DNA from 3 places in the Mesorhizobium sp. M0862 genome. Region 2 is predicted to be linked to each of the others. Evidence: predicted binding sites of a transcription regulator. Region 2 holds the regulator's gene; each other region holds the start of a gene.
The links. The regulator PhoB, encoded in region 2, activates phosphate uptake and scavenging genes when phosphate is short. The targets are predictions, from matches to a motif close to TGTCATNNANCTGTCAT.

Region 1: a site for PhoB is predicted at 3,791-3,807, ahead of NKI15_RS14015 (bifunctional 2',3'-cyclic-nucleotide 2'-phosphodiesterase/3'-nucleotidase). Genes of this name have one in related genera too.
Region 3: a site for PhoB is predicted at 3,108-3,124, ahead of olsB (l-ornithine N(alpha)-acyltransferase). Genes of this name have one in related genera too.

What each region holds. Positions count from the first base shown of each region.
Region 1 is NZ_JAMYOJ010000008.1:2,162-12,310, reverse strand. Features, by position in the region: gene ald (alanine dehydrogenase) at 1-1,029, opposite strand, end outside; gene NKI15_RS14030 (Lrp/AsnC family transcriptional regulator) at 1,185-1,658, shown strand; gene NKI15_RS14025 (5-formyltetrahydrofolate cyclo-ligase) at 1,655-2,320, opposite strand; gene NKI15_RS14020 (NAD(P)/FAD-dependent oxidoreductase) at 2,502-3,767, shown strand; gene NKI15_RS14015 (bifunctional 2',3'-cyclic-nucleotide 2'-phosphodiesterase/3'-nucleotidase) at 3,909-5,888, shown strand; gene NKI15_RS14010 (SAM-dependent methyltransferase) at 5,949-7,199, opposite strand; gene NKI15_RS14005 (hypothetical protein) at 7,459-7,593, shown strand; gene NKI15_RS14000 (Dabb family protein) at 7,708-7,998, shown strand; gene NKI15_RS13995 (VOC family protein) at 8,054-8,926, shown strand; gene kdsA (3-deoxy-8-phosphooctulonate synthase) at 8,923-9,801, shown strand; gene NKI15_RS13985 (dodecin family protein) at 9,903-10,106, shown strand.
Region 2 is NZ_JAMYOJ010000007.1:182,555-192,703, forward strand. Features, by position in the region: gene NKI15_RS13400 (YMGG-like glycine zipper-containing protein) at 46-288, shown strand; gene NKI15_RS13405 (CHASE domain-containing protein) at 328-1,974, opposite strand; gene NKI15_RS13410 (ATP-binding cassette domain-containing protein) at 2,129-2,926, opposite strand; gene NKI15_RS13415 (sugar ABC transporter permease) at 2,939-4,255, opposite strand; gene xylF (D-xylose ABC transporter substrate-binding protein) at 4,400-5,440, opposite strand; gene NKI15_RS13425 (ROK family protein) at 5,707-6,942, shown strand; gene phoB (phosphate regulon transcriptional regulator PhoB) at 6,973-7,662, opposite strand; gene phoU (phosphate signaling complex protein PhoU) at 7,679-8,383, opposite strand; gene pstB (phosphate ABC transporter ATP-binding protein PstB) at 8,425-9,249, opposite strand; gene pstA (phosphate ABC transporter permease PstA) at 9,267-10,149, opposite strand, start outside.
Region 3 is NZ_JAMYOJ010000028.1:3,974-14,122, forward strand. Features, by position in the region: gene acuI (acrylyl-CoA reductase (NADPH)) at 1-523, shown strand, start outside; gene NKI15_RS28325 (response regulator) at 625-2,913, shown strand; gene olsB (l-ornithine N(alpha)-acyltransferase) at 3,188-4,063, shown strand; gene NKI15_RS28335 (trimeric intracellular cation channel family protein) at 4,171-4,803, opposite strand; gene grpE (nucleotide exchange factor GrpE) at 4,914-5,543, opposite strand; gene NKI15_RS28345 (hypothetical protein) at 5,802-6,002, shown strand; gene NKI15_RS28350 (fatty acid desaturase) at 6,087-7,109, shown strand; gene NKI15_RS28355 (DUF934 domain-containing protein) at 7,430-7,963, opposite strand; gene NKI15_RS28360 (phosphoadenylyl-sulfate reductase) at 8,080-8,844, opposite strand; gene NKI15_RS28365 (nitrite/sulfite reductase) at 8,819-10,149, opposite strand, start outside.

The sequences.
Region 1 (10,149 bases), on a different contig from region 2:
ATTGACGCCGTTGCGCAAATGGTGGTCGTCGACCAGCGCCTTCAGGCCCTTATCGGCCAGCTGCAGACCATAATGCAGCGTCGCGTTGTTGAGCGCGTGGGCCGAGGTCACCGGCACGGCGCCCGGCATGTTGGCGACGCAGTAGTGGATCACGCCATCGACCTCATAGGTCGGCTCGGCGTGGGTGGTGGCGTGCGAGGTCTCGAAACAGCCGCCCTGGTCGATGGCGACGTCGACCAGCACCGAGCCCTTCTTCATGCCCGACAGCATTTCGCGAGTCACCAGCTTGGGTGCAGCAGCACCCGGGATGAGCACGGCGCCGACGACGATGTCGGCCGAGAAGCATTCTTCCTCAAGCGCCTCGACTGTGGAGTAGCGGGTGTGGACGCGGCCGGTAAAGAGGTCGTCCAGCTGGCGCAGGCGCGGGATCGAGCGGTCGATGATGGTGACGTCGGCGCCGAGGCCGACCGCCATGCGGGCTGCATGCAGGCCGACGACGCCGCCGCCGAGCACGGTGACCTTGCCGGGCAGTACGCCGGGCACGCCGCCGAGCAGCACGCCGCGGCCACCATTGGCCTTCTGCAGCGCGGTCGCGCCGGCTTGGATCGACAGGCGGCCGGCAACTTCCGACATCGGCGCCAAGAGCGGCAGGCCGCCGCGGTCGTCGGTTACGGTCTCATAGGCGATTGCGGTGACGCCGGACGCGAGCAGGCCCTTGGTCTGCTCCGGATCCGGGGCCAGGTGCAGATAGGTGTAGAGGATCTGGCCGTCGCGCAGCTGCGCCCATTCGTTGGGCTGCGGCTCCTTGACCTTGACGATCATGTCCGACTTGGCGAACACGTCGGCGGCGGTCCTGGCGATGGTGGCGCCGGCGGCGCGGTAGGCATTGTCATCGGCGCCGATGCCGGCGCCAGCGCCGCTTTCGACCAGCACTTCATGGCCATGCGCGACATATTCGCGGACGGAGCCCGGCGTCAGGCCGACGCGGTATTCGTGGTTCTTGATTTCCTTGGGGCAACCGACGCGCATAGTCTTCTCCTGATCCGGCCCTTCGGGCTCGTTCCCTGTATCAACCGAGTGAACCACGAATCGTTGCGCAGGTGTTTGCGAATGCGCTTGCGCGGGGTCACGCGTTTCGATAATCGTTGCGCGAAATCAAGGAAATTTCGCAGGAATCACGAGAAATGCCGCTCGACAGGATCGATATCGCCATTCTCGAGGCACTGCAGAAGGATGGCCGCATACCCAATGCGGCGCTCGCCGAAAGGGTCGGCCTGTCGCAGTCGGCCTGTTCGCGCCGGCTCGACAATCTGGAGAAATCCGGCACCATCCGCGGCTATCACGCCCGGCTTTCGAATGCAGCGCTCGGCCACCAGATGACGGCGATCGTGCACATATCGCTGTCGGGACAATTCGAAAAGACGCTGTCGGATTTCGAGGCGGCGATCAAGCGCTGCCCCAATGTGCTGTCCTGCCACCTGATGTCGGGCGAATATGACTATATCCTGCGCATCGCCGCCAAGGACCTGGTCGACTATGAGCGCATCCACAAGGAATGGCTGTCGGCGATGCCGCACGTGACCAAGATCAATTCGTCGTTTGCCCTGCGCGAGATCGTCGATCGCACGGCGATGGGCATGAAGCCGGAACTGGCCTAGCCCTGAGCAGTCTCGGTCACCAGCCTATCCATTGGGATGTCGTGCGGCTGCGGGTAGATGGTGGCTATGCGCTGCAGTTCGTAGCCGACTCCGATGACCAATGGCTTGAACGGCATGGCAGCCAGCGTGCGGTCGAAGAAGCCACCGCCATAGCCCAGGCGGTAGTTTCGCGGGTCGATGCCGACGATCGGCGAGATGACGATGTCGGGCAGCACCGGGTCGCCTTCGGCGGGGATAGGGATGTTCCAGACGCCTTTTTCCAGCCGGTCGCCAGGCACATAAGCGCGGAAGATCAGCGGCTGGCCCTTCTCGATCACGATGGGCAGCGCCGTGCGGCCGCCGCGTTCGTTGATCGACGCCATCCACGGCCGCAGGTCCGGCTCGCCGCGAAACGGCCAATAGAGGCTGACCATGCGGCCGGCAATGTCGCCGATGGTCGCGTCGAGCCCTTCGGCGATAGCCCGCGACATCGCCACCCGCGCATCGGCGGAAACCGCCAACCGTGCCGCGATCAGACGCTCGCGCTCGGCCTTGCGCCAACGGCGCACATCGGTCCAGTCGGTCAATGGCGCGCGAAATTCCGGATCGAGTTCGTGCATGAAGCAAGGCGGCGAAGAATATTGCGCCCGCCCTTTGCGATCTTTGTCATCGTCGTTGGCCATGCTTCACTCCCGTGGTTCCAGCCCCTGCAAGGCTATACCCGTCCAGGCTTGCCGACATAGGCATTCGCGACATCCGGCGACGAGTCCTGGGCAGCCTTACGCGCGGCAGTCTAGCGCGCCGCGACATTGTTGCGGTGCACAAAAATCACTAGATAAAGAGAGACAAACAGGGGTGAATGCGATGAGTGAAACCAGCCATCATGTCGTTGTCGTCGGCGCAGGGTTCGGCGGTCTCGAACTCACCCGGGCGCTGGCCGGCGCACCCGTGCGCATCACCATGATCGACAAGCGCAACCATCACCTTTTCCAGCCGCTGCTTTACCAGGTGGCGACCACCTCGCTGGCGACCTCGGAAGTTGCCTGGCCGATCCGTCATCTGCTGCGCAAGCGCGAGGACGTGACGACCCTGCTCGGCAACGTCACCGGCGTCGACCGTCCAGGCAAACGCGTGCTGCTTGAGGACGGCAGTTCTGTTCCCTACGACACGCTGGTGCTCGCCACCGGCGCGCGTCATGCTTATTTCGGCCACGACGAATGGGAGCCTTTCGCGCCCGGGCTGAAGACGCTTGAAGACGCAACCACCATTCGGCGGCGCATCCTGCTCGCCTTCGAGCAGGCCGAGCGCGAGACCGATCCGGCCAAGCGCCAGGCACTGCTGACACTGGTCATCGTCGGCGGCGGCCCGACCGGCGTGGAGCTTGCCGGCACCATTGTCGAACTCGCGCATGAAACGCTGCGCGGCGAATTCCGCAACATCGACACGCGTGAGGCGCGTGTGGTGCTGGTCGAGGCCGGAGACAGGATCCTAGCCAATTTCGCGCCAAAGCTGTCCGACTATGCGCGCAAGGCGCTGGAGCGGCGGGGCGTCACGGTCGAGCTTGGCCGCGCCGTCACGCGCCTCGATGCCGAAGGCGTCGTCTTTGGCGATACGCATCTGCCGGCGCGAACCATCCTGTGGGCCGCCGGCGTGGCGGCTTCACCCGCGGGAGAGTGGCTGGGCGCGCCGGTGGACCGGGCGGGCAGGGCAATGGTCGAGCCCGATCTGACCGTGCCGAACAGTCCTGAAATCTTCGTCATCGGAGACACCGCGCATGTCTTGCGGCCGGACGGCAAACCGGTGCCCGGCGTGGCGCCCTCGGCCAAGCAGGAGGGCAAGCATGTTGCCGCGACGATCAGGGCGCGGCTGGCCGGCGATAGCGCGCCGCGCCCTTTCCGCTACAAACATGCCGGCGACCTGGCGACGATCGGCAAGTGGGCAGCCGCGATCGATTTCGGCTCGATCAAGCTCACGGGATGGCTTGCCTGGTGGCTGTGGGGCGTGGCGCATATCTACTTCCTGATCGGTTTTCGCAACCGGCTCTCGGTGTCGCTTAGCTGGCTATGGATCTATTTCACCGGCCAGCGCAGCGCGCGGCTGATCACCCAGGGCGATGATAACAAGGGCTGAGGTTCTCAACCGCGGCCAAGGATATTCATCCAGCCGTCACCTTTAGCTGATCGACTGACTTCCCGATGGACATGGCCGGTTTTCGGCGCGAAGCTTCCGCTCGGGGCTGGGATCTTGTCACGTCGCTGGGAAGGAAAACCAATGCCGCATCTCAATTACCCCGTCTCCCGCCGTAGTTTTCTTGCCGGTACGGCCGCCAGCGGGGCGCTGATCATGCTCCATCCGTTTTCCGCCCGCGCGCAGGCCAATCAGGCGCATCTGAGGATCATGGAGACCACCGACATCCATGTGAATGTGCTGCCTTACGACTACTACGCAGACAAAGCCAACGACACGATGGGCCTGTCGCGGACGGCCTCACTGATCGCGGCGGTGCGCAAGGAAGCCACCAATGCGATGCTGATCGACAATGGCGATCTTTTGCAGGGCAATCCGATGGGCGATTACATCGCCTATGAGAAGGGCCTCAAGGAAGGCGATCTGCATCCGATCATGAAGGGCATGAACCTGCTGGGCTATGAATGCTCGACGCTCGGCAATCACGAGTTCAATTACGGCCTGTCGTTCCTCGACAAGGTGCTGGGCGGAGCCAATTTCCCCTTCGTCTGCGCCAATCTGATCCGCGGCACCGAGCTTGCCGCCAACCCGCGCGACGACAAGCTCTACCTCAAGCCCTATGTCATCCTCGACAAGAAGATCAAGGACGGGTCGGGCGTCGAGCAGCCGATCAAGATCGGCATCATCGGCTTCGTGCCGCCGCAGATCATGGTCTGGGACCTGAAGAACCTGGAAGGCAATGTCAGGACGCGCGACATCGTCGAGGCGGCCAGGGCATGGGTGCCGCAGATCAAGGAGGAGGGCGCCGACATCGTCATCGCGCTCTCGCATTCCGGCATCGATATCAAGCAGGGCGACGGCATGGAGAACGCCTCCTTCTTCGTCGCCGGCGTCGAAGGCATCGATGCGGTGTTCACCGGCCATCAGCATTTGGTCTTCCCCGGCAAGAAGGATTTTCAGGCGCTCGAAGGCGTCGACACCGAGAAAGGCACGCTGCAGGGCAAGCCCGCCGTGATGGGCGGTTTCTGGGGCTCGCATATGGGACTGATCGATCTGCTTCTGGAACGGGACGGATCGAAATGGCGCGTAGCCTCGGCCACATCTGAGGCAAGGCCGATCTACGAGCGCGTCGACAAGGCAAACAAGCCGACGGTGGCGGACGACCAGCGCGTCGTCGATGCGCTGAAGGCGGACCATGAGGCGACACTTGCCTATGTCCGCCGACCGGTCGGCAAGACCTCGGCGCCGCTCTATTCCTATTTCGCGCTGGTCGCCGACGATCCGTCGGTGCAGATCGTCAACCAGGCGCAGAGCTGGTACCTCAAGGACATATTAAAAAGCACGCAGTGGAAGGATGTGCCGCTGCTGTCGGCGGCAGCACCCTTCAAGGCCGGCGGGCGCAACGGCGCCGACTACTATACCGACGTGCCGGTGGGCGACATCGCCATCAAGAACGTCGCCGACCTCTATCTCTATCCGAACACGGTGCGCGCCGTCGAAATCACCGGCGCGCAAGTGAAGGAATGGCTGGAAATGTCGGCCGGCATTTTCAGGAAGATCGAGCCGGGCAAGGCCGACCAGGCGCTCATCGACACCGAATTCCCGTCCTACAATTTCGATGTGATCGATGGCGTCAGCTACGGAATAGACCTGTCGCAGCCGCCAAAATACGATGCCAAGGGTGGCGTCGCCAATGCCGGCTCGAACCGCATCGTCGGCCTCAGCTTCGACGGCAAGCCTATTGATCCGGCAGCGAAATTCGTCGTCGCCACCAACAATTACCGCGCCGGCGGTGGCGGCAATTTCCCCGACATCAATGCCTCGAAGATCATCTACGAGGCGCCGGACACCAACCGCGACGTGATCGTGCGCTACGTCGTCAGCGAAGGCACGATCAACCCCTCGGCCGACGACAATTGGTCGTTCACGCCGCTGCCCGGCACCAGCGTCGTGTTCGAGACCGGCCCCAAAGCGAAGGATTTCATATCTGGGGTGAAATCGCTCAAGATCGAGCCGGCCGGCGAGGGCGAATCCGGGTTTGCGAAGTATCGCATCCTGCTTTGAGGCAACGTGCAGCTAACAGGGAAAACAAGCGGGCATACGCCCGCTCAATCACGCTTCGGATCAGGCTTTGTAGACCACCTGGCGCACGTCGATGTAGCTGGCTCTAAAGCCGGCTTCGCAATAGTGGAGATAAAATTCCCAAAGCTTCTTGAAGCGGTCGTCGAAGCCGAGCGGGACGATCTTTTCCCACGACGCCCAGAAGCGGTTGCGCCATTCGGCAAGCGTGCGGGCATAGTCGTCCGGAAAGACGCGCTCGCGCAGATGGGCAAGGCCATGGTCGCTGCCCAGCGTCTTCAGGATCGACGGCGTCGGCAGCATGCCGCCTGGGAAGACATAGCGCTGGATGAAATCCGGCCGCGCCCGATAGGTGTCGTAGGCGGCCTCGTTGATGGTGATGATCTGCAAGCCGGCGGTGCCGCCGGGCCTCAGGCATGCCTTCATCTTGCCGAAAAATACCGGCCAATATTTTTCGCCGACCGCCTCGAACATCTCGATCGAGGCGATGCGGTCGTAAGTGCCCGTTTCGTCTCGGTAATCCTGCAGCTTGATGTCGACCTTGTCAGACAGTCCCGCCTTCTGGATGCGCGCCTTGGCGAAATCGTGCTGTTCGCGGCTGATGGTCAGGCCGGTGACGCGGCAGCCGATCTCGCGCGCGGCAAATTCGGCAAAACCGCCCCAGCCGCAGCCGATCTCGAGCACATGGTCCTTCTTGCCGATACCCGTATCCTTGGCCAGCGCGCGGTATTTGGCGGCCTGAGCGCTTTCCAGGTCGTTGGCGCCGGTCGCATAGAGCGCCGACGAATAGGTCATGCTGGGATCGAGCCATTGCTTGTAGAAGGCGTTGCCGAGATCGTAATGCGCCGAGATGTTGCGCTTCGAGCCTGTGCGGGTGTTTTCGTTGAACCAGTGGCGGATGCGCTGGACCGTGTTGATGAGCCAGCTGGCGCCGCCGGCAATGCGTTCGCCAACGGCCGAGTTGACGACGAACAATTCGAGGAAGCTGGTTACATCAGGGCTTTCCCAGTCGCCGTCCATGTAGGATTCGGCAACGCCGATGGTGCCGCCGGAAAAGGCACGGCCGGGCAGGCGCCAGTTCTTCAACACCAGTTCGGCATCCGGCCCGGGTCCATTGCCGCCGACAAGCACCGCCCGGCCATCCGGCATCCTCACCTTCAGCGAACCGCGCGGCAATTTCATCGCCGCCGACAGCACCATGCGCGCCTTGGCCGGCAGGCCCTTGACCATCTCGGCGAAATTGAGTTCGTCCAGCCTGATGGCGTCGCCGATGCCTTTGTATTCCCTGACAGCCATCTCACACCCCCCTGGACTTCCGCGGGGCGGCGCAAGATCTGCCGGCCCCCACATCCTCCACTTTTCATTCGCCAGGCGCGAATGCCGCTGCCTGCGTGAATTTTCGCCACAATCTTCCATGGCATTGGCCGAAACTTCAAGAGGCAAGCTTCGCGCGGCGCTGGCCCAGCTTGCCGGCCTGAGGCCAGAATCTGCGGGAGAGCGCGGCCCTCGGCGAAATCGCTATGGTTACGAACAGCCACATACGTTAGTTTCAGCCATGCGTTATGTCATCGTCATCGTCGCCATCGCCTTTTTCCTGATCTGGGACGGCCTCTACAATCAGGGCCGCTATCTCGACACGACGGTCAGGGAAATGTCGCGCGTCGTGCGCTACGTCACCGGCAAAGCCTAGCTTTTTGCGCCTCTGCAAAGTCGCCTGCCGGCATTGCCGGGCGCGACATCGTGGCGGTTGACGCGACGGTCCCGCTCACACAAAACATGCCGCAAATCGAACGTGGAGGCAGGCGTGATCCGGCATATCGTTTTCTTCAGCGCGCGGCGCAAGGACGATGTCGAGGCCGTGCGCACGGGCTTGCTCGCGCTGGGCAAGATCCCGCATTCAAGCCTCTTCGAGGTGACGCTCAACACCAAGGTCGATCCGCTGTCGGATGCGATCGACGTGGTCGTCTATGCCGAGTTCGAGGATGATGCCGCGCTTGCCGCCTACAAGGCGCACCCGCTCTATGCCGAGACGACCAGTCGGGTCAAACCATTGCGCGAATTGCGCTATTCGGCCGATGTCGTGGCGACGGCCTGATCGGGCCGGCAAGAGGCCTTGAACCGATTTCGGGAATGATGCACACCGCGCCGGCATGACCAGCACGACCCATCCGCTTGACCATCTGGTGCTGCCGACGGCGAGCCTCGCCGTGGCGCGGGCGCGGCTGACATCGCTTGGCTTCATCGTCGCGCCAACCGGCGTTCATCCCTTTGGCACCGAAAATTGCTGCGTCTTCCTTGCCGACGGCACCTATCTCGAACCGCTAGCGGTTGGGAATGAACAGGTGGCAGCGAGTGCGATCGCCGGCGGCAATGTCTTTGTCGCGCGCGACCGGCTCTATCGCGCCAGCCTGGGCGATGAGGGCTTTTCCGCCGTGGTGCTGGCCACAGATGATGCCGATGCGGATCATGCGCGCTATGTCTCGGCCGGTCTGTCGGCGGGGGACGTGCTGAGCTTTTCCCGCGACTTCACCGACACGGCCGGAAAGAGCGACATGGTGTCGTTCAAACTGGCTTTCGCCGCCGGCGCCGAGACGACGGACGCCTTTCTGTTCGCTTGCGAGCGGATCAACGCCCCTCAAATCGACCGTACGGCACTGCAGGCCCATGCCAACGGCGTGACCGGCATTGCCGAAATCGTCGCGGTCAGCGACGCGCCTTCCACACAGATCAGCCTGATCTCGACAGTGGTTGGCCCGGAGCAGCAGAGCGGTGCGGTCTTCGATCTGCCGAATGCGCGTCTGACCGTTCTGGATCCTGCGGCTTTCACCGCGCGCTTCGACATTCCGGCCGGTGCGCCGACGGACCTTCGCTTCGCCGCGATCGTCTTTTCAGTCGGTAGCGTCGGTGTCACGGCTAGGCTGCTTGCAGAAAACGCCGTCGGGCACGATATAGCGGGCAACGAAATCGTCGTGCAGCCGGCATCCGGGCAGGGCGCGGCTTTTATCTTCCGGGAGACCCCATGAGCAAGCCGCAAGGACCCAATTCGCTGGCGCCGAATTCATCGGTAACCGTCGGCAACGTCGTCTTAGACAATAGCGGGCCCTTGGCGTTGATCGCCGGCCCGTGCCAGTTCGAATCGCGCCAGCACGCTTTCGACATGGCCGGCGCGCTGAAGGAACTGACCGGCAAGCTCGGCATCGGCCTCGTCTACAAGACCAGCTACGACAAGGCCAACCGCACCTCGCTGTCGGCAACGCGCGGCGCCGGCATGGACGCGGCGCTTCCGGTGTTCGACGAGTTGCGCAAGGAATTTTCGGTTCCCATTCTGACCGATGTCCACACCGAGGAGCAGTGCGCGATCGTCGCACCCCATGTCGATGTGCTGCAGATTCCGGCCTTCTTGTCGCGCCAGACCGACATGCTGGTCGCCGCCGCCAAGACCGGCAAGGTGATCAACGTCAAGAAGGGGCAGTTCCTGGCGCCTTGGGATATGAAGAACGTGGTGGCCAAGATCACCGGTTCGGGCAACCTCAATGTGCTGACCACCGAGCGCGGCGCGTCTTTCGGCTACAACACGCTGGTGTCGGACATGCGGGCTTTGCCTGTGATGGCCGAGATCGGCGCGCCGGTGATTTTCGACGCCACCCATTCGGTGCAGCAGCCGGGCGGGCAGGGCGGTTCCTCCGGTGGCGAGCGCCGCTTTGTCGAGACGCTGGCGCGGGCTGCCGTTGCCGTCGGCGTCGCCGGCGTGTTCATAGAGACCCACCAGGATCCCGACAATTCGACCTCCTCCGACGGGCCGAACATGCTGCCGCTGAAGGACATGCCGGCGCTGCTCGAAAGACTGATGGCATTCGACCGCATCGCCAAGAATGCTGTTGACCTGAACCGAGGCTGATGGTTTCGGCTACGGCGCTCGCGCGCGGTGCCCTGCTTGTGGAAGGCATAAGCCGGCTGTAGGCTCGCTGCTGCAAATGAGCGTCTTGGCAGGAGGAAGCCATGTCCGTCGCCCGGGTCACCGAAATCACGTCGTCGTCGAAAAAGAGCTTTCAGGACGCCATCGAGAAGGGGATTGAGCGCGCCTCAAAGACCCTGAAGAACGTCGAAGGCGCCTGGATCCAGGACCAGAAGATCGTCGTCGAGGACGGCAGGATCGCGGCCTATCGCGTCAACATGAAGGTGACGTTCATCCTCGCGGAGTAACCGCCCGCCGCTCGAAAAAACGGGAACTTTCGCCCGCGCACCT
Region 2 (10,149 bases):
GCGGCTGGAGCTTACTAAAGTGAGGACAAAGTGAGGAGAGATTCTATGCGGAAATTGATTATTGCCATGGTTGCGGTGGTCGCCGTCAGCGGCTGCAGCACGACCGAGCAGGATGTCGGCGTCGGCGCCGGTGTCGGTGCTTTGGCCGGCGGACTGATCGGCGGCGGCAAGGGTGCGCTGATCGGCGCAGCCGTTGGCGCCGGTTCCGGTCTGCTGGTGCGCAACCTGCGCAACGGCTATTGCCAGTATCGCGACAATCGCGGCCGGCTCTACACCGCTCGCTGCTGATCCGCTTCAAAAGCGTCAGACAATCGAGACGGAGACCGGTCAGCCGGTCTCCGTTTGTTTGCCTGCATCAGGCGGCGGGATCTTGATTTCCACCGTAAGCCCATCGACGCGAAAATCTCGGGCAATCGTGCCGCGCAATTCGCGCGTGACATTGAGGTCGATCAGCTTGGTGCCGAAGCCGGTCTTCGCCGGCGCTTCGAGTTCCTTCTGCCCGGCCTCGCGCCAGTTCAGAACCAGCATCCGCTCGGACCCGCGCCCCTCGAACGACCAGTCGACCTTCAGCGCACCCACGGAATTGCCGGCCTCGCCATATTTCAGCGCATTCGTCGCCAGTTCGTGAAAGGTCAGGCCAAGCGCCTGCGTCGTCCTCTCGTCGAGCAGCACCTGAGGCCCTGACAATATCCCTTCCGGAAGCTCCTTGCCGAATACCTGGCCGAGCTCGATGCGCAGCAGGTCGCCAAGATCGGCCTTCTGCCAGCGCGAACGCGTCAGCATGTCCTGGGAAGCCGCCATTGCCTGCAGGCGGGCCGAAAAGGAAGTTGAGAACTCCTGCACGTCGGTTGCTTGCGCCGCCGTCTGGCGCGCAATCGCCAGCACCCGCGTGATCGAATTCTTGATTCGATGCTTCATCTCCTGCAGCATCAAATCCTTTTCGAGCAGGCTTTTTTCCGTCGTTTCATGCAGCAGCGACTTGGCGTCGTAGGCGCGCTCCTGGTAGCGGGCCACCAACGCTATGGCGCCGGCCAGAAGCAGGCCGAACAGCCCGAGCATGACCGGAATGGCGCGCGAGGACGGTTGCGAAAATGCGCTTGTCGGCCGAAACAGCACCGTCCACGGCCGACCGGCGACGATGATCTTGCGCGTCACCAACAGCCTGTCGCCAAAGCTCGCAACCGGCGGCGTTTCCGACTGGAACAGAAGATTGTCGGCGTCGGCCGTGCCGTCATAGACCGCGGTGTTGACCGGCAGCAAAGGCGTGCGGCTGAGCGCGGTCTGGAACAGGTCGCGGGCGCGGAAGGCCGCGTAGAGAAGGCCTGATGTCGATGATCTGGACGCGTTGATACCATCCGGCGCGGTTTCGACATTGAGCCTGACGAAGACCAGGAAACCGGTAAAGGTCTGCGCCGCGCCCGTGTCCTGGCCGAGCTGGACCAGACCGCTTGCGTGCTGTGCGTCATCGGCCATCGCTTTTTCGATCGCCTCGCGCCGCACCGGCTCGGTGAACATGTCGTAGCCGATGGTGGATTCGTCGGCAGGGTCGAGCGGCTCGAACAGCACGACGGGCGTGCGCCACGGCTGTGTCGTGTCCGGATAGATCGTGTGGGCGGCGCCGCGGTCACGCAACATGTCGCGCTCGACCGCCGCTTCGTCACCGGTCTTGGCCAGCCTGAGATAGCCGATACCGCGCAGGCCGGCGAAATTGTTATCGACATTGAGGGCGCCGAAGAAGCCCTTGAATTCGCTACCTGAAATCTCGCCGTTGCGGGCGTCGAACAGCGCCTGCGTCGAGCGCAGCAGCGACAGATGCAGATCGATACGGCTTTCGATGCGGTTGAGCGCGTCGTCGGCGGTCGCCTCGAACTTGATGCGCGCCGCTTCCTGCGTGGCGAAATAGGCGAAGCCCGCCATCGTAAGGCTGATCAGTGCAACGGCAATGAAGGCAAGGATCGGGAAAAACTTCTTCAACGCAGGCCCATGGACGGTTCGGTAACCTTTATGGGCAAGTCGCCGCGGCAAGACAATGGCGCGGCCAAGCCATCATGACAGCTGGCCCATCATGTATATTTAGCCGCTTACTGATCGCACGTCAGTGAACATGGCAGCTGATGGCAGCGTGGTCTCAGGCCGCGATCTTAAGCGCACCCGGACCGGGAATGGCGCCGGGCGGGCACTTTCCCAGGATGATCATGCCGAGCACTTCGTCCTGGGTCACATCGGCGGTGAGTGCGGTGCCGACGACCTGGCCGTTCTTCATCACGCAGACCCGATCGGCCAGCTCGAACACGTCGTGAATGTCGTGGCTGATCAGGAAAATGCCGATGCCGTCGGCCTTGAGCTGCTTGACCAGTTCGCCGACCTGCGCCGTCTCCTGCGGCCCAAGCGCGGCCGTCGGTTCGTCCATGATCAGGATGCGGGCGTTGAACAGGATGGCGCGTGCGATCGCCACCGACTGGCGCTGGCCGCCCGATAGCTTGATCACGGGCTCCTTGAAGCGCTGGAAGCGCGGATTGAGCCGGCCCATCACCTTGCGAGCCTCGGCTTCCATGGCGACATCGTCGAGTGTCCCCCACGCGGTCATCAGTTCGCGGCCGAGGAAGAGGTTGGCGGCGGCATCGACATTATCGGCCAGCGCAAGCGTCTGGTAGATCGTTTCGATCCCGTATTTCTTGGCGTCGCGCGGATTGGAGATCGAAGCCTCCTGGCCGTTGACCAATATCTGGCCGGCATCGCGCTTGTAGGCGCCCGACAGGATCTTGATCAGCGTCGACTTGCCGGCGCCGTTGTGGCCAAGCAGCGCCACCACTTCGCCCGGGAAAAGATCGATGGACGCATCGTCGACGGCGCGAATGCCACCGAAGGCAATCGAGATGTTGCGCATGTCGATCAGTGGCGTACCGGTGGGAGCAGTTTTTTCCATAATCGTTCCTCCCTAGACGCGCTTGCGATAGACGGTGTCGAGCCAGACGGCGATGACCAGGACTGCACCAACGACAATGCTCTGCAGCGGCGAGTCGATGCCGAGCAGAACCATGCCGGATTGCAGCGACTGCATCAGAAGCGCGCCGAGCATGGCGCCCATCACCGTTCCGGCGCCGCCCGCGAGCGACGTGCCGCCGATGACGGCTGCCGCGATAACCAAAAGCTCGTCCAGCGTGCCCAGCGCGTTGGTTGACGCATTGAGACGGGCCGACGAGATCGCCGCGCTGATTGCAGCCAGCACACCCATGATCATGAACACCTTCATGGTCACCCAGCGCGTGTTGATGCCGGCGAGTTCCGCTGCCTCCGGATTGCCGCCGATGGCGAAGACATAGCGGCCGAAACGCGTGCGCTTGGTGATGAACGTCATGATGATGCCGACAATCACCGCCATCAGCACCGGTATGGCGATGCCATGCGCGATGAACAGCCCGCCTTCGGGAACGGTGATGCCGTTCTGCTGTGCGTACTGGCGCACGATGCCGATCGGCCATGGATAGGAATTGGCGATCCACACGGCGCCGAGGATGGCCGCGCAAGCGACCACGCCAAGCAGGGTCTCGGCCCAGACGGGGCGCAGTGGAAAGCTGAAGCGCTTGCGCTGAGAGCGACCGTTGAGCAGCGCGAAGGCGACCGCCGCGCAGGCGACGATGCCGACGATCCAGCTGGCAGCGGCGCCAATAGAGCCGCGTGGTCCGCCGCCCATCAGCTGGAAGGTGGCGTCGAGTGGCGCGACCGTGCGCCCGCTGGTGATGAGCCATGCCATGCCACGCCAGACCAGCAGGCCACCAAGCGTCACGATGAAGGCCGGAACCTGCATATAGGCGATGATGAAGCCCTGGAACGCGCCGATCAGCAGACCAAGCACCACGCCGGCGGCAAGCGCGACGACCCAGAGCCAGGGGTTTCCAAGCTGGAAGCCGATGACGCGAATGAGGAATTCGGCCTGTGCCACGCCCATGATCATGCCGATCACGCCTTCGACGGAGCCCACCGAAAGGTCGATGTTGCGCATGACGATGACCAGTACCATGCCGGTCGCCATGATCGCGACCGAGGACGTCTGCACCGACAGGTTCCAAAGATTGCGCGGCGTCAGGAAAAGCCCACCCGACAGGATATGTATGCCGACCCAGATGACCAGCAGCGCGCCGACCATGCCGAGCATGCGCGTGTCGAGCTCGGTCGCTTTCAGGAACCGGGCGACCGCGCCGAGTTCAGACGCTCGTGCCGTATCGGCCTGCGGATTTGAGGTCGTGTCGGTCATGATGTCCTCCAGCGGCTTGCCGTCTGGCGCGGATGCCGGACCACAGCCTAGAAGTTTGCCGCCGATGGCGGAAACACACAATTCTCGTAGAGAAAACGCCGCGGCTTGACAGCCGCGGCGCCTAATTTGTTCAAGTGGTCGAGATCAGTTGCAAGCCGCGACGCTGCCGGCGGCGACGCCTGTGCAGACTTCGTCCTTCTTGATCCAGCCGGCGTCGATGACGACGTTGAGGTTGTCCTTGGTGATCGCGACGGGGGTCAGGAACAGCGACTTGACGGTGTTGCCGCCAGGCGTGGTGAAGTCCTTGGCGCCGGCAATGTCGCCCGTCTTCTTGCCATCGGCAAGCTGCGAGGCGATCTCGGCGGCGTTCTTGCCGAGTTCGCGCGCGTCTTTCCACACCGACACCGTCTGCGTGCCGAGCGCGATGCGGTTCAGGGCGGCATGGTCGCCGTCCTGGCCCGAGACCGGAACCGTTCCGGCAAGGCCCTGCGCCGTCAGCGCGGCGACAACGCCGCCGGCGGTGCCGTCATTGGCCGCAACCACGGCATCGACCTTGTTGTCATTGGCGGTCAGGAACTGTTCCATGTTCTTCTGGGCGTTGGCCGGCAGCCAGCCATCGGTATAGGCCTCGCCGACATTCTTGATCTTGCCCGAGTCGATGGCTTCCTTGAGCACTTCCATCGAGCCCGAGAACAGGAAATCGGCATTCGGATCCGAGCCCGAGCCCTTGATGAAGACATAGTTGCCTTCGGGCTTCGCCTTGAACACTTCGCGGGCCTGCATGCGGCCGACTTCCTTGTTGTCGAAGGTCAGGTAGAAGACGTCCTTGTTCTCGATCAGGCGATCATAGCCGACGACCGGAATGCCTTCGTCCAGCGCCTTCTGCACCGCCGGGCCGATGGCCGAGGCGTCCTGCGCCAGGATGATCAGCGAGTTGGCGCCCTGCGAGATCAGGCTTTCGACGTCGGTCAGCTGCTTGCCGGGATTGGACTGCGCGTCGGCCGAAATGTACTTGTCGCCGGCGGCTTCGATCGCCGTTTTCATCGCCGCCTCGTCGGTCTTCCAGCGCTCTTCCTGGAAGTTCGACCACGACACGCCGATGACCTTGTCCTTCGCCTGCGCGACCGACATCAGCGCCAGCGACATGGCGACACCCGCCAGCATGGCGGCTGCAAATCTGTTCATTATAACCCTCCCTGCGCCGCCCACGGCGCGACAAAACCGGCCCGAAGGCCTGCACAAAGAGGCTCAATTTTTTCGAGCCTCGAAAAAATACTGGTTCAATGATAAGGCACTGTCAACATCGATTATGATGGATTCTGATGGCGTTGCCGAATTTTTTCGAGCTCCGCAATAAACAATGACAGGGCTGCCGGCGTCTGCCAATATTTGGCTGGTGCCGTCGAACGCCTTCACTATCATGAGGCGCGAGGAGGCCGGGAGGAAAACAAATGTCGGTTGGGATCCGCCACGACGATCTGCGCCGTCGCAACCGTGCGATGGTGATTTCGGCCGTGCGCCGGGCCGGCCAGCCGTCGCGGACCGAGATTGCGGCGACCACCGGCCTCAGCCATTCGACGATATCGGCAATCTCGTCTGATCTGATTCAAGAAGGCATCCTGATTGAAGGCAAGCCTGGCGAGACCGGCTCGCTGAAACGCGGCCGGCCGCAGGTCGGCCTTGGCCTCAACCCGGAAGCGGCGGCGGTCATGACCGTGGTGCTGTCGCTGAACTTCCTCTCCGTCACCGTCATCGACTATGCCGGCCAGGTGGTCGCGGAAGAACAGCGCCGGCTCGACACGCTGACCATGCCGCGCGACGAGCTGATCGGCGAATGCGTAGCAATCGTCGGGCGGCGTCTCGCGGACCCGGACCTCGATGTCCAGAGCATCGCCCGCATTGCCATGGGCATCCAGGGCATCACCGATTCGCAGGCGCGGGCCATGCTGTGGTCGCCAATCACGCCACTGACCGACATTGCCTTCGCCGACATGTTGGAAGCGGAATTCGGCATTCCTGCCACCATGGAGAACGACTGCAATATGATGGCGGTGGCCCTGCAATGGCGCCAGCCCGAGCGCTACCGCGACAATTTCATCGCGATCCTCTTGTCGCACGGCATCGGCATGGGGCTGGTGCTGAAAGGCGAACTGTTCACCGGCACCCATTCCTCCGGCGGCGAGTTCGGCCACATGATCCACCGTCCGGGCGGCGCGCTCTGCCGCTGCGGGCGGCGCGGCTGCGTCGAGGCCTATGCCGGAAACTACGCCATCTGGCGCAGCGCCAAAATGATGAGCGAAGATGCCGAGCCGGTCGATATCGGCGACGCTGATATGCGCGCACTCGCCGCGCGCGCCCGCGAAACCGATGGCCCGGAGCGCGAAGCCTATCGCAAGGCCGGTGAGGCGCTCGGCTTCGGCCTCGGCAGCCTGTTTGCGCTGATCGACCCGGCGCCTGTCGCCATGGTTGGCGTCAGCGCCGCCGCCTTCGACCTGATCGAGCCGGCATTGCGCGAAGCGATCGCCCAGACCGCCGGCGGCCAGCACTCGAAATCGATCTCCTTCGACACCGAGCCCAACGAGCTGCCGCTGATCCGCGAAGGCTGTGCCATGCGCGCGCTCGGCTTCGTCGATCAGGAGATTTTCGCGCCGGGCATTCAGGCCAAATCCGGCAAGCATGTCGCCTGAATGGCCGGCAACGGCGCGACGCGCAGCATCCTAGTCTTCCCTGATCGCGTAGCCGGCGCCGCGAATGGTACGGATGACATCCGGCATGCGGCCGTTGTTGACCGCTTTGCGTAAGCGCCCGACATGGACATCGACGGTTCGCTCGTCGATGTAGATCGTCTCGCCCCAGACATTGTCGAGCAGCTGGCTGCGCGAGAACACGCGGCCGGGATGGCGCATCATGAATTCGAGCAGCCGGAACTCGGTCGGTCCGAGCCTGATCTCGCTCTTCTTGCGGTAGACACGGTGCGACTCGCGGTCGAGCACGATGTCGCCGACCTTGAGCACGCTGGACAGCACTTCCGGCTTGGCCCGGCGCAGCAGCGCCTTCACGCGCGCCATGAACTCCGGCGTCGAGAATGGCTTGACCAGATAGTCGTCGGCACCGGTGGACAGGCCGCGCACGCGATCGCTTTCCTCACCGCGCGCGGTCAGCATGATGATCGGCAGCCGCTCGGTTTCGGGCCGCACTCTAAGCCGCCGGCAGAGCTCGATGCCGGAAACAGCGGGCACCATCCAGTCGAGCACCAGGAGATCGGGCACGTTTTCCTGCAGGCGGATCTCGGCCTCGTCGCCGCGTGTCACCACCTCGACGTGATAGCCTTCGGATTCGAGGTTGTAGCGGAGGAGCACGCCTAGCGGCTCCTCGTCCTCCACGACCATGATGCGTGGCGCGATCATAGGCAGTTCACCCTCATCAGGCCGGCGTGGCCATCGCCGTCTCGTCCTGCTTCGGACGATTGGCGGGCAATTGCTGGCCGGTCAGCACATAATACGCATTTTCGGCGATGTTGGTGACATGATCGCCGATGCGCTCAAGATTCTTGGCGCAGAACAAGAGATGCGTGCAGGCGGTGATGTTGCGAGGGTCTTCCATCATGTAGGTCAAGAGCTCACGAAACACGGACGTGTATTTGACGTCGATGCGCTCGTCGTCATTCCTGAGTTTTGCAAGAGCTGCCGCATCGGTGGCGGCATATTCCTCGACGACGCCTTGCACCTGGATCAGCACCAGCTGCGCCATGGCATCGATGGAGTGCGAGAGGTCGCGCGGCGTGACGCTCAAGCCCACGGTGCCGACGCGTTTGGCGATGTTCTTGGCGAGATCGCCGATGCGCTCGAGGTCGCCGGCCATGCGGATCGAGCCGACCACGGCGCGCAGATCGTTGGCCATCGGCTGGCGCTTGGCGATCAGCGTGATGGCGCGGTCGTCCAGTTCGCGCTGGCGCGCATCCATGATGGCGTCGTCGGAAACGACACGCTGTGCCAGCGCATTGTCCGAATTGAGCAGCGCCCTGGTCGAGCCGCTGACCATCGAGCCTGCCAGATCGCCCATGTCGCGGATCAGCTTGCTGATCTGCCCGAGCTCTTCATCGAAGGAGGCGACGGTATGTTCACCCATGATCTTGGTCCTCGTGCCTGAAAATCCACCCGCCGGACGGCTCAGCCGAAGCGGCCGGTAATGTAGTCCTGGGTGCGCTTGTCGTCGGGGTTGGTGAACATCTTGTCGGTGGCGCCCTCCTCGACGAGATAGCCGAGATGGAACATCGCCGTGCGCTGCGACACGCGCGCCGCCTGCTGCATCGAGTGGGTGACGATGACGATCGTGTAGTTCTGGCGCAGTTCGTCGATCAGCTCCTCGACACGGGCGGTGGCGATCGGATCGAGCGCCGAGCAGGGCTCGTCCATCAGGATCACCTCCGGCGACACGGCGATGGCGCGCGCGATGCACAGGCGCTGCTGCTGGCCGCCGGACAGGCCGGTGCCGGGCTCCTGCAGGCGGTCCTTGACCTCGTTCCAGATCGCCGCCTTCTTCAGGCTCTGCTCGACGATCTGGTCCATGTCGGACTTGCGCTTGGCCAGCCCATGGATGCGCGGGCCGTAGGCGACGTTCTCGTAGATCGACTTCGGGAACGGGTTGGGTTTCTGGAACACCATGCCGACGCGGGCGCGCAGTTCGACGACATCGATGTTCTTGTCGTAGATGTCGTCTTCATCGAGCGTGATCTTGCCGGTCACCCGCGCCGAATCGATGGTGTCGTTCATGCGGTTGAGGCAGCGCAGGAAGGTCGACTTGCCGCAGCCGGACGGGCCGATCAGCGCCGTCACCTGGTTCTGGCGGACGTCGAGATTGACGTCGAACAACGCCTGCTTCTCGCCGTAGAAGACGCCGACCTTGTCGCCGCGCATCTTGATGACTTCGTTCGACTTGGCGTTCATTTTGTCGCCCACTGCATTCTCAAGGGACTGTTCGGTCATGATGTTCATACCAAATTGCCTTTTTTCTACCAGCGCCGCTCGAACCGGCGCCGGAGCACGATCGCGGTGATGTTCATGGCCATGAGGAAGACGAGCAGGATGATGATGGCGCCGGACATGCGCTCGACAAAAGCGCGCTCAGCCTCGTTTGCCCACATATAGATCTGAACCGGCAGCGCGGTCGCCGGATCGAAAGGCGTCGTCGGATAATCGGCGACGAAAGCGACCATGCCGATCAAGAGCAGCGGTGCTGTCTCGCCGAGCGCACGCGCCAGGCCGATGATGGTGCCGGTAAGGATGCCTGGGGCGGCAAGCGGCAGGATGTGATGGAACACCATCTGCATCTTGGAGGCGCCGAGGCCGAGCGCCGCCGAGCGGATCGACGGCGGCACCGCGGCGAGGGCGGCGCGCGTGGCGATGATGATGGTCGGCAGCGTCATCAAGGTCAGCACCAGGCCGCCGACGAAGGAAGCCGAGCGCGGCATGCCGAGGAAGTTGATGAACACGGCAAGGCCAAGCAGACCGAAGACGATCGACGGCACCGCCGCGAGATTGTTGATGTTGACTTCGATCAGGTCCGTAAAGCGGTTCTTCTTGGCGAACTCCTCGAGATAGATCGAGGCGGCGACGCCGATCGGCAGCGCCAGCAAAAGCACGATCACCATCATGTAGAACGAACCGATGATGGCCACGCCCATGCCCGACGTCTCGGGCCGGCTGGAGGCGCCATAGCTGAACAGGCCGGTGTTGAAATGCTCGGCCATCGCGCCTTCGGCTTTGAGCTTGTTCATCCAGTCGATCTGCTGGTCGGACACCTTGCGGCGCGCTTCATCGACGCCGAGGTCGATCTGGCCCTTGGAGGCCGAGTCGAGATTGGCGGCGGCCAGGATGTCGACGTCACGCGTCGTG
Region 3 (10,149 bases), on a different contig from region 2:
GGTGACGGGTGCAGCCGGCGGCGTTGGGTCGGTCGCGGTCTCGATCCTGTCCAGCCTTGGCTATCACGTCATCGCCTCGACCGGCCGCAACGCCGAAAGCTCCTATCTGATCGACCTCGGTGCCGCCGAAGTGATTTCGCGCGAGGAACTCTCCCAGCCGGCCAAGCCGCTGGCCAAGGAGCGCTGGGCCGGCGGCATCGATGCCGTCGGCAGCCACACGCTGGCCAATGTGCTGTCGATGACCGCCTATGGCGGCGCGGTCGCCGCCTGCGGCCTGGCCGGTGGCATGGATCTGCCGTCGAGCGTCGCCCCGTTCATCCTGCGCGGCGTCTCGCTGCTCGGCATCGATTCGGTGATGGCCCCAAAGGCTGTGCGGCTGGAAGCCTGGCGCCGAATCGGCAGCGATCTTGATCTCAAGAAGCTCGCCGGCCTGTCGACGACCATCGGCTTCGACGGCATCATCACCGCCGCCCACGACATCGTCGACGGCAAGATCAGGGGCCGCGTGGTTGTCGATATGTGAGGCCCCGAAGCCACCAGAACGGGCGGCAAAAATGCATGACCGCTAAAATTCGAACGATCCGCCGCGCTTTTCCATAATCTCTATCTGGCAAGGATTTCCGCATGATCGCGGAGTCCGCCAGGAAAGAGAAGAGCCGTGCCGAAAGCGTCGACGGGCCGAGTCCGGCGACGGCGAAGCGGCAGCGTGTTGCGCCGCCGCCTCTGGCGCCGGATTTGCCGCGCCCCACGTCCGAGGGCCTGCCGTTCCTGACGGTGGTCGCCAGTGTCGTGCTGGCGGGCCTCTCCCACCTCACCGGTGCGCCGATCTTCATCACCCTCGGCCTGCTGGCGACAGGCCTTGCCGGCGTCGCCATGCACCTGCGCAGCCGGCGCACCGTCCGCCGCGCGGCGGCCTTGCTCGACGAAACCGCGGCCCGTAGCCGCGCCGAAATCGAGACGCTGGCCGACCGCATGTGGGAGATGCAGGAGAGCGAGGAGCGTTTTCGCGGGCTGATCGATGCGCTCGGCGATCTCGTCGTCCACCGCGACCGCGATGGCCACATCGTCTACGCCAACAAGGTTTTCGCCAGCCTCGTCGGAACCGACCAACGCGACCTTGCCGGCAGGACCCTCGCCGAGCACGGCATTGATGTCGGCATCGTCCCCGACGCCGCCTTTTCCGATCATGAATGCCTGAGTTCCACCGACGTCTCCATACGCACCCCGAACGGTCCGCGCTGGTTCTCATGGATCGAACTGTCGGTACGCGACAAGGATAGCGGCGCCGTCTCGCACCGGGCGATTGCCCGCGACATCACCGCGCGCAAACGCGCCGAATCCTCGCTGATCACCGCGCGCGAGCGCGCCGAATATGCCAGCCAGGCCAAGTCGCGCTTCCTCGCCACCGTCAGCCATGAGATCCGCACGCCGATGAACGGCATCATGGGCATGGCCAAGCTTCTGGCTGACACCAATCTGTCGCCCGAGCAGCGCACCTATGTCGGCGCTGTCTCGACCTCCGCCAGCGCCCTTTTGGCGCTCATCGAGGATTTGCTCGACTATTCCAAGATAGAGGCCGGCCGTTTCGACCCGGAGCCGCAGCCGACATCGCTGCGCGAAATCGCCGACAACATCGTCGAACTGATGGCGGCGAAAGCCTTCGCCAAGAACATCGGCCTCGGCTGTCATGTCGAGCCCGACGTGCCACAGATGATCATGGCCGATCCGGGAAGAGTCAGGCAGGTGCTGCTCAACCTGATCGGCAATGCGATCAAGTTCACTGACACCGGCGGCGTGCTGGTTTCGGTTGCACGGGCCCGCACCGAGACCAGCGACCGCATCTGCTTCACCGTCGCCGACACCGGCCCTGGCCTGCGCGAAGAGGATATGGAGCGCATCTTCGAGGAGTTCGAACAGTCCGACGGCACCTCGACCCGCACCCATGGCGGCGCCGGCCTCGGTCTGGCCATATCGAGGCGCCTGGTCGCCGCCATGGGCGGTGCCATTTCGGTGTCGAGCCGGCTTGGCGAGGGATCGGAATTCGTCTTCGAGATCCCGGCCGCAGGAGCAACCGAAGCACCGCAGAACCGGCAGAACATCCTGGCCGGCCGGCGCGCCGTGATCGTGTCGAAGAACGCCGTCGAGGCCGACGCCATCGCCCGCACCATCCGCGCCCATGGCGGCGCCGTCGACGTCGCCGCAACCGCTTCCCAGGCGACGCCCTTCGCCGAACATTGCGATGTGCTGTTGATCGACGCGGCCCTGGAGGACGGCGACGGCAGACTGCTCAAGCGCCTGCGCCAGAGTGGCTTTGCCGATTGCGAGGCGATCACGCTGATCGCGCCGACCGACCGCGGCATGCTTGGCGAATTCCGCACCAGCGGCTACGCCACCTTCCTGGCGAGGCCGGTGCGCGGCGAAACCCTGCTGCGCGTGCTGCTGACCAGTCATGCCCCTGCCTTGCCGCCGCCCAAGCCGGAAAAGACCGGCGCGTCCTCGCTTCGTGCCCATGGCGGGCGCCAGCAAGGTTTGTCGGTGCTGATCGCCGAAGACAACGACATCAACGCCATGCTTGCCCGCGCCACGCTTTTGAAGGCGGGACATCGCGTGAAAGTGGTCGGCAATGGCAAGGCCGCGGTCGAGGCGGTGACCGAAGCCGGGCTGAAAAATCGCTTCGATGTGGTGCTGATGGATTTGCACATGCCGGTGATGGACGGGCTGGACGCGATCGCCGCCATCCGCCGCCACGAAGAGGAAATGGCTGTGCCGCCGGTGCCAATCATGGTGCTTTCGGCCGACAGCCAGGAAAAGACCCGCCACGCCGTGCTCGCCCATGGCGCCAGCGGCTTTGTCACCAAGCCGCTCGATCCCGACGCGCTGGTCCATGCCGTCGAGGGCCAGGTGGCCGCCTGAATTCATGTCGCTCAAAAGTGGCCCCGGTTTTGAGAAGACGACACGCAAAACAAAGACTTGAAGCGCGTCGCGTGAATCGTCCCAGCGCGACGCGCTTCAAGGCGACGCTGGAGAAATCCTCGCGTCACGTAGGTAGCCGAATGAGGGTTTTCGCCAGCCGACGAAGTATTGCCCGTCGCGCCGTATCACGGTACTGTCACAATCCTGTTGCACCTACACCGTATCCCCGTGCCAAGAGGGATGGCTCGAAGGAGAATCACTCGTGCATACAGTTATGCCGGAATGTGACACTCGGCCCAGCGCAGGCGGCGCTTTGCTCGCCGCGCGGAACGCCGATGCCGTCGCAACAGGCGCACCGCTGGGCCGTATCGGCAATCTCGAAGTGCGGCTTGCCCGCAATGAGGCCGAGATCGCCGCCGCGCAGGAAGTGCGCTACCGGGTGTTTTATGACGAGCTTGGCGCCAGGAAGGACCTGTTCCAGGCGCAGGACCGGCGCGACGCCGACCGCTTCGACCCGCTGTGCGACCATCTCCTCGTGCTGGACACTTCGATCTCCGGCCCCGAGCATCGCCGCATCGTCGGCACTTACCGCCTGCTGCGGCAAGAGATTGCGGCGACCGCCGGCGGCTTCTATTCCGAAGGCGAGTTCGAACTGACCAAGCTGATCGCCCGCCATCCCGGCCAGCGCTTCCTTGAGCTCGGCCGCTCCTGCGTGCTGCCGGAATACCGCTCGAAGCGCACCATCGAGGCGCTGTGGCAAGGCATCTGGGCCTACATCAACCACTATGAGATCGGCGTGATGACCGGTTGTGCCTCGTTCCCTGGCACGGTGCCGGCTGCGCATGCCGAGGCGCTCACCTACCTTGCCCATCACTGCCGGACCAACTCCGCCTGGGATGTGCGGGCGGTCTCCGGCCGCTATTGCTCGATGGATCTGATGCCGATCGAGGCAGTCAACGCCAAGGCGGCGATCGCGGCCATGCCGCCGCTGGTCAAGGGCTATCTGCGCGTCGGCGCCCGCATCGGCGACGGCTGCGTCATCGACCGTGAGTTCTCCACCGTCGATGTGTTCGTGGTGATGCCGGTCAAGGAAATCGGCGCCCGCTACGTCAACTATTATGGCGGGGAAGCGCAGCGCTTTGCGGCGTGAGGCAGTAGGCAGTAGGCAGTAGGCAGTAGTGAAGGCTGCCGCGAATTGCTGACTACCGACTATTCCCTATTCCCTATTCCCTATTCCCTATTCCCTATTCCCTCTCCCTACGGAATATCCTCCGGTCGCCGTCCCGGGCGGCTCTTGTAGGACGGAAAGGTCCAGCCGAATTTCAGCGCGCCGCCGCGCACCAGGAAAGCCGCGACGAAGCCGGCAATATCCGAGGCGAGCGGCGGCAGGCCGGCAAGATCGCCAAGTGTGTAGAGGCCGGCGCCCGCGAGTGCGGCGGTGACGTAGATTTCGGGCCTGAGCAGCACCGATGGCTCGCCGGCCAGCAGATCGCGCAGGATGCCGCCAAATGTGGCGGTCAACACGCCCATAACAACGGAGACGACCGGCGAGCCGGTGATGGCCAGCCCCTTGGCCGCGCCCATTACGGAAAAGGCCGCCAATCCGATGGCGTCGAGCCAGAGCAGCCATTTCCAGCGGGATTCGACGCGGTGGGCGATGAAGAAGACCAGCACCGCAACCGCCGCGCAAACCAGCACATAGCCGGAGTTGGCGACCCAAAAGACGGGCAGGTTGAGGATGACGTCGCGAAGCGTGCCGCCGCCAATGCCGGTGACGCTGGCCAGAAACAGGAAGCCGATAATGTCGAGCTGCTTGCGCGAAGCCGCCAACGCCCCGGTCGCGGCAAAGACGGCGACGCCGGCATAGTCGAGGAGGTCGATGGGTGTCAGGGACATGAGGTAGTAGGGATTGGGAATTAGGGAAAGTATGAATAACACGAAGCCGCGCGATTGATACGCCTGCCTATTCCCTATTCCCTATTCCCTACTGCCTACCCTACTCACGCATCCTTCTCGGCCTGCTCGTTCACCGGCCCCGGCTCGACCGGCGCTTCGGTGGCCGCGATCTTGGGGCCGCCCTTGGCGACCCCGACCATGGCCGGCCGCAGCACGCGCTCGCCGATCGAATAGCCCGGCTGCACGACCTGGACGACGGTGTTGGCCGGCACATCGGGATTGGGCACTTCGAACATCGCCTGGTGGAAATTCGGGTCGAACTTCTCACCTTCCGGTTCGAGCTTCTTCACCCCATGCCGTTCCAGCGTCGACAGCATGGCGCGCTCGGTGATCTCGACGCCGTCGATCAGCGCCTTGAAGCCGGCATCTCCGGCCGCTTTCGCCTCGGCGGGGATAGCATCGAGCGCGCGGCGCAGATTGTCCGACACCGACAGCATGTCGCGGGCGAAATTGGCCACCGCATAGGCGCGCGCATCATGCACGTCGCGGGCGGTGCGGCGGCGCAGATTCTCCATCTCGGCTGCGACGCGCAGCGCGCGGTCCTTCAGCTCCTCGTTTTCCTTCAGCAACCGCACCAGCGCTTCATAGTCGCCGTCGATGCCGCCTTGCGTGCGCTCGGCCCCGGCCGTTTCGATATCCTCGGGCGCGCGTTCGTCTTTTGTCTGGTCGCTCATCGCCATTTCCCGTCATTCGAATGGTTTGGATTTGCGCCCGATATCGAGGTTTGGCGGCCAAAAATCAAGGGGCAAGCCCAGGAGGACGCCCACAGCAGGCAATGTTGCGGGCTGCCCGTCGGACTTGGTGCGGGGCGCAAGGACGTTCAAAATTAATTCAAACTTTACCGTAACGGCAGCCTTTGCTTGCCAATACCCCGCTATGGGGAACCATTCAAAGCTTGGAGGAGTTTTGAAACCGACACAGGATTTGAGACAATGGACCGCAATACTGGCAACAGAAGCGAAGAGCTCGCCGCCGACATCAGGCGCCAGTTCGGCACCGAGGCGACGACGCGCTTCTTGCGCACCTTGCCGGCCTTCCGCACCGAGGCCGACATTCCCGCCCGTTTCCGGGACCTGCTCGACCGGCTGGACGGCATAGAAGCCAGCATGGCCGGCGGCCAACGCCGTCAATAGCGATGCTATCGCGCGACAATTACGCGCAGTAATTTTGCGTGAGCTTTTCCTTGCGGCAGCGGGACGCCCCGCCTATGCTTCCTGATGAACATGATTTCCCCCGAGACGGCCGCCAACAGCAAGCGCGCCTGGTTGAAGATCCTGGCGCGCTACAAGAAGCCCGACCGGCGACGCAGCACTCTTGAACTCGCCATCACCCTTATTCCTTTCGTTACGCTGTGGGCGCTGTCTTCGGCAGCCTATTCCTATGGCCACTGGTGGGGCTTGATCCTGATCCTTCCCGCCGCCGGTTTTCTGGTGCGGATCTTCATGATCCAGCACGATTGCGGCCACGGCTCCTTCTTCGCCAACCGCACTGCCGACGACTGGATCGGCCGCGCGCTCGGCGTGCTGACGCTGACCCCTTACGATTGCTGGCGGCGCGCGCACGCCACCCATCACGCCAGCGCCGGCAATCTTGACGAGCGCGGCATGGGCGATATCAGGACGTTGACGGTTGCTGAATACCGGCAGCTGTCTTGGCGGGGACGCCTTGCCTATCGTCTCTACCGCCATCCCCTGGTGATGTTCGGCCTTGGCCCGATCTGGCTGTTCATCTTCGAGCAGAGGCTGCCGGTCGGCATGATGCGCGGCGGCCTGACGCCCTGGGTGTCGTCGATGACCACCAATCTCGGCATCGCGGTCGCGGCAGCGCTGCTTATCTGGCTGGTCGGCCCCGGCGCTTTCCTGATCGTCCATTTGCCGATCGTGATCCTGGCCGGATCGGCCGGAATCTGGCTGTTCTACGTCCAGCACCAGTTCGAGGAGACGGAATGGGCGAAGGACGAAGAGTGGGAATTCCAGCGTGCCGCCCTGCACGGCTCGTCCTATTATGATTTGCCGCCGGTGCTGAACTGGTTCACCGGCAATATCGGCGTCCATCACGTGCACCATCTCTCGGCCAAGGTGCCGGGCTACCGGCTGCAGGAAGTGCTGCGCGACTATCCCGAACTGCGCGGCATCGGCCGCGTCACGCTTCTCGACAGCCTGCGCTGCGTCAAGCTGGCGTTGTGGGACGAGAACCGCCGCAAGCTGATCTCGTTTCGCGAAGCGCGGGCCTTGGCCTAAAAGCAATTCCAGCAAAGTGTGAGGCGGTTTTCCGGGCTTTCGCTTGGGAATGCCGTAAGAGAAAGAAAAAAACCGCCGCACCGAAGGCGCGGCGGCATCTTCCAAAAACCGGCTCAGGCAGCCTTGCGCTCCTCGCGCATCCAGACCTTGCAGCCCTGATCATGTCAGGCGCCTTTTCGGCGATCATGATGGACGGTGCATTGGTGTTGCCGCCGATGAGCGCCGATTCCTCCCTCGCGCCCGGCGGATATTTTCCGTCCGGACAGCCAGGAGAAGGCCCGATCACAGTCTTTGTAAAGACAGGCGAAATTACCGCTGCGTCAGATGTTGCGAACGCGCCGCCAGGAGTATTTCGGCCCCTTCGGCTCCGACGCTTCGGTCGGCTGATAGTAAAGGCCCAGCCCGCCTGTGCGGCCTTCTTCGAGGCGCTTCAGCAGAACCGGGTTGGAGATTTCGAACTCGTCGAAGCCGAGGCGCAGCATATGCGGCAGCTGGTCGACGAGCACCTGGCCAGTGGCGCGGACCGCGCCCTCGAAATGGTAGCGGCTGCGCAGCAATTCGCCCTTGGAAAACGAGCGGCCGTCGCTGAAGGCCGGGAAGGCCAGCGCCACCAGCGACAGCTGGTCGAGCAGATCCACAATCTTTTCCAGCTGGTCGCCGGGCTGCAGCGCGACGCCAAGCCGCTCCTTGGCCGAGCGCCGCACTTCGGCATCGAGGCCGAGAAATGCCTGCAACGGCAGGATGAAGCGGCCATTGCCCGCCAGTGCATCCGCACTTTCGGCATGTGTCCACTCGTCCTCGCGAAAACCCGTCCGGGTCCAGAGGCGGGTCTCCGCTGTCGTCGGTTCAGTCATCGAAAATTCCTAAAAGCCCCAAAATCGAAGTCCGCGAAAGCCGGTCCACACGAAACCGGCGGCCTCCGGGCGGAAGCCGCCGTTGCAGGCCAACCTCACCTGAATATCACCATAGCTTAAAGGGATGCGTCGGTCAGCGACACTTCCAGTCCCGACAGATGGATGCCGCACTCGGTCTTGGCATGACCGGCCCAGCGTCCGCTGCGCGCATCTTCGCCCGGCTGCACCGGCTGCGTGCATGGGAAGCAGCCGATCGACAGATAGCCGTACGCAACCAGCGGATTTTCGCGCAGCGCATGCGCGCGCATGTAGTCGGCCTGATCGGATGTCGTCCAGTGCGCCAGCGGATTGATGCGTACGCGCGGGCCGACCGCCTCGAACACCGGCAGCGCGGCTCGCGTCGCCGCCTGGAAGCGCTTGCGGCCGGTCAGCCAGGCCCGGAAGGGGGCGACGCCGCGCGCCAGCGGCTCGACCTTGCGCACGTCGCAGCAGGCATCGGTGTTGCTCTGGTGCAGATTGCCGGTCGGATCGACCCGTTCGAGCGCTGCGTCTTCGGGCTTGATCACCCTGATGTTGGTCAGCCCGAAATCGGCGACCAGCGCATCGCGGTAGCCCAGCGTCTCTTCGAAATGCTTGCCGGTGTCCAGGAAGATGACCGGCAGCGTGCGGTCGACCTTGGCGATCATATGCAGCAGGACGGCGGAATCCGCGCCGAAGGACGACACGGCGGCGATCTCGTCATGAAACAATTCGCTCGCCGCGCGTTCGATGATGTCGAGCGGGCTCAGATGTCCATACAGCGCGTCGAAGCCCGCCGCTTTGGCGGCGATGCTGTCGTCGACGTCGAGGATGCGGTCAAGCGGCCTTGGTTTCGCCAGCATAGAGCGCCTCCTTGAACGGCGCGGGACCGACACGGCGGTAGGCGTCGATAAAACGTTCACTGGGACCGAGCCGAAGGCCGAGATAGGTGTCGACGATCTGCTCGATGGCGTCGGTGATCTCTTCCGAAGAGAAGCCGCGGCCGATGATTTCGCCAACCGAGGTGTTCTCGTCGGCCGATCCGCCAAGCGTCACCTGGTAGAGCTCGGAGCCCTTCTTCTCGACGCCGAGGATACCGATATGGCCGACATGGTGGTGGCCGCAGGCATTGATGCAGCCGGAAATCTTCAGCTTCAATTCGCCGATCTCGCGCTGCCGCTCCAGCGAGGCGAAGCGAAGCGAAATCTCCTGCGCGATCGGGATCGAGCGCGCCGTCGCCAGCGCGCAATAGTCGAGGCCAGGGCACGCGATAATATCGCTAATCAGGTTGGAATTGGCCGTCGCCAGACCAATATCGACCAGCGCATCATAGACAGCCTTGAGATCGGCGCGCGCCACATGCGGCAGGATCAGGTTCTGCTCATGGCTGACGCGCAGTTCGTCGAACGCGTATTTCTCGGCGATGTCGGCGACCGCTTCCATCTGGCTGTCGGTGGCATCGCCCGGCACCTCGCCGATGCCTTTCAGCGAGATCGTCACCGCGGCATAGTCAGGATGGCGATGCGTCACGACATTCTGGTCGAGCCAATCCGAGAAGCTTTTGGAATCGAGCCGCGCCAGCTTGATCGCCGCGTCGCCTTCCGGCCGGGCGGTCAGTGCCGGCGGCGCGAAATAGGCGTCGATGGCACGGATGTCGGCTTCCGGCAGCTTCAGCTCGGCGTCCTTCAGCTCCTGCCATTCGGCCTCGACCTGGCGGGTGATTTCCTCGACGCCTGTCTCGTGGACGAGGATCTTGATGCGCGCCTTGTACTTGTTGTCGCGGCGGCCATAGAGGTTGTACACGCGCAGGATCGCCGTGCAGTAGGAAAGCAGGTCGGCTTCCGGCAGGAAGTCGCGGATCTTGCGCGCCACCATCGGCGTGCGGCCCTGGCCGCCACCGACATAGACGGCAAAGCCGAGCTCGCCGGCGGCGTTCTTCTTCAGATGCAGACCGATATCATGCGTCTGGATGGCGGCGCGGTCGCGCTCGGCCCCGGTCACCGCGATCTTGAACTTGCGCGGCAGGAACGAGAATTCCGGATGCACAGACGACCATTGCCGCAGGATCTCGGCATAGGGGCGCGGATCGGCGACCTCGTCGGCGGCGGCGCCGGCGAAATGGTCGGCGGTGACGTTGCGGATGCAATTGCCGCTGGTCTGGATGGCAT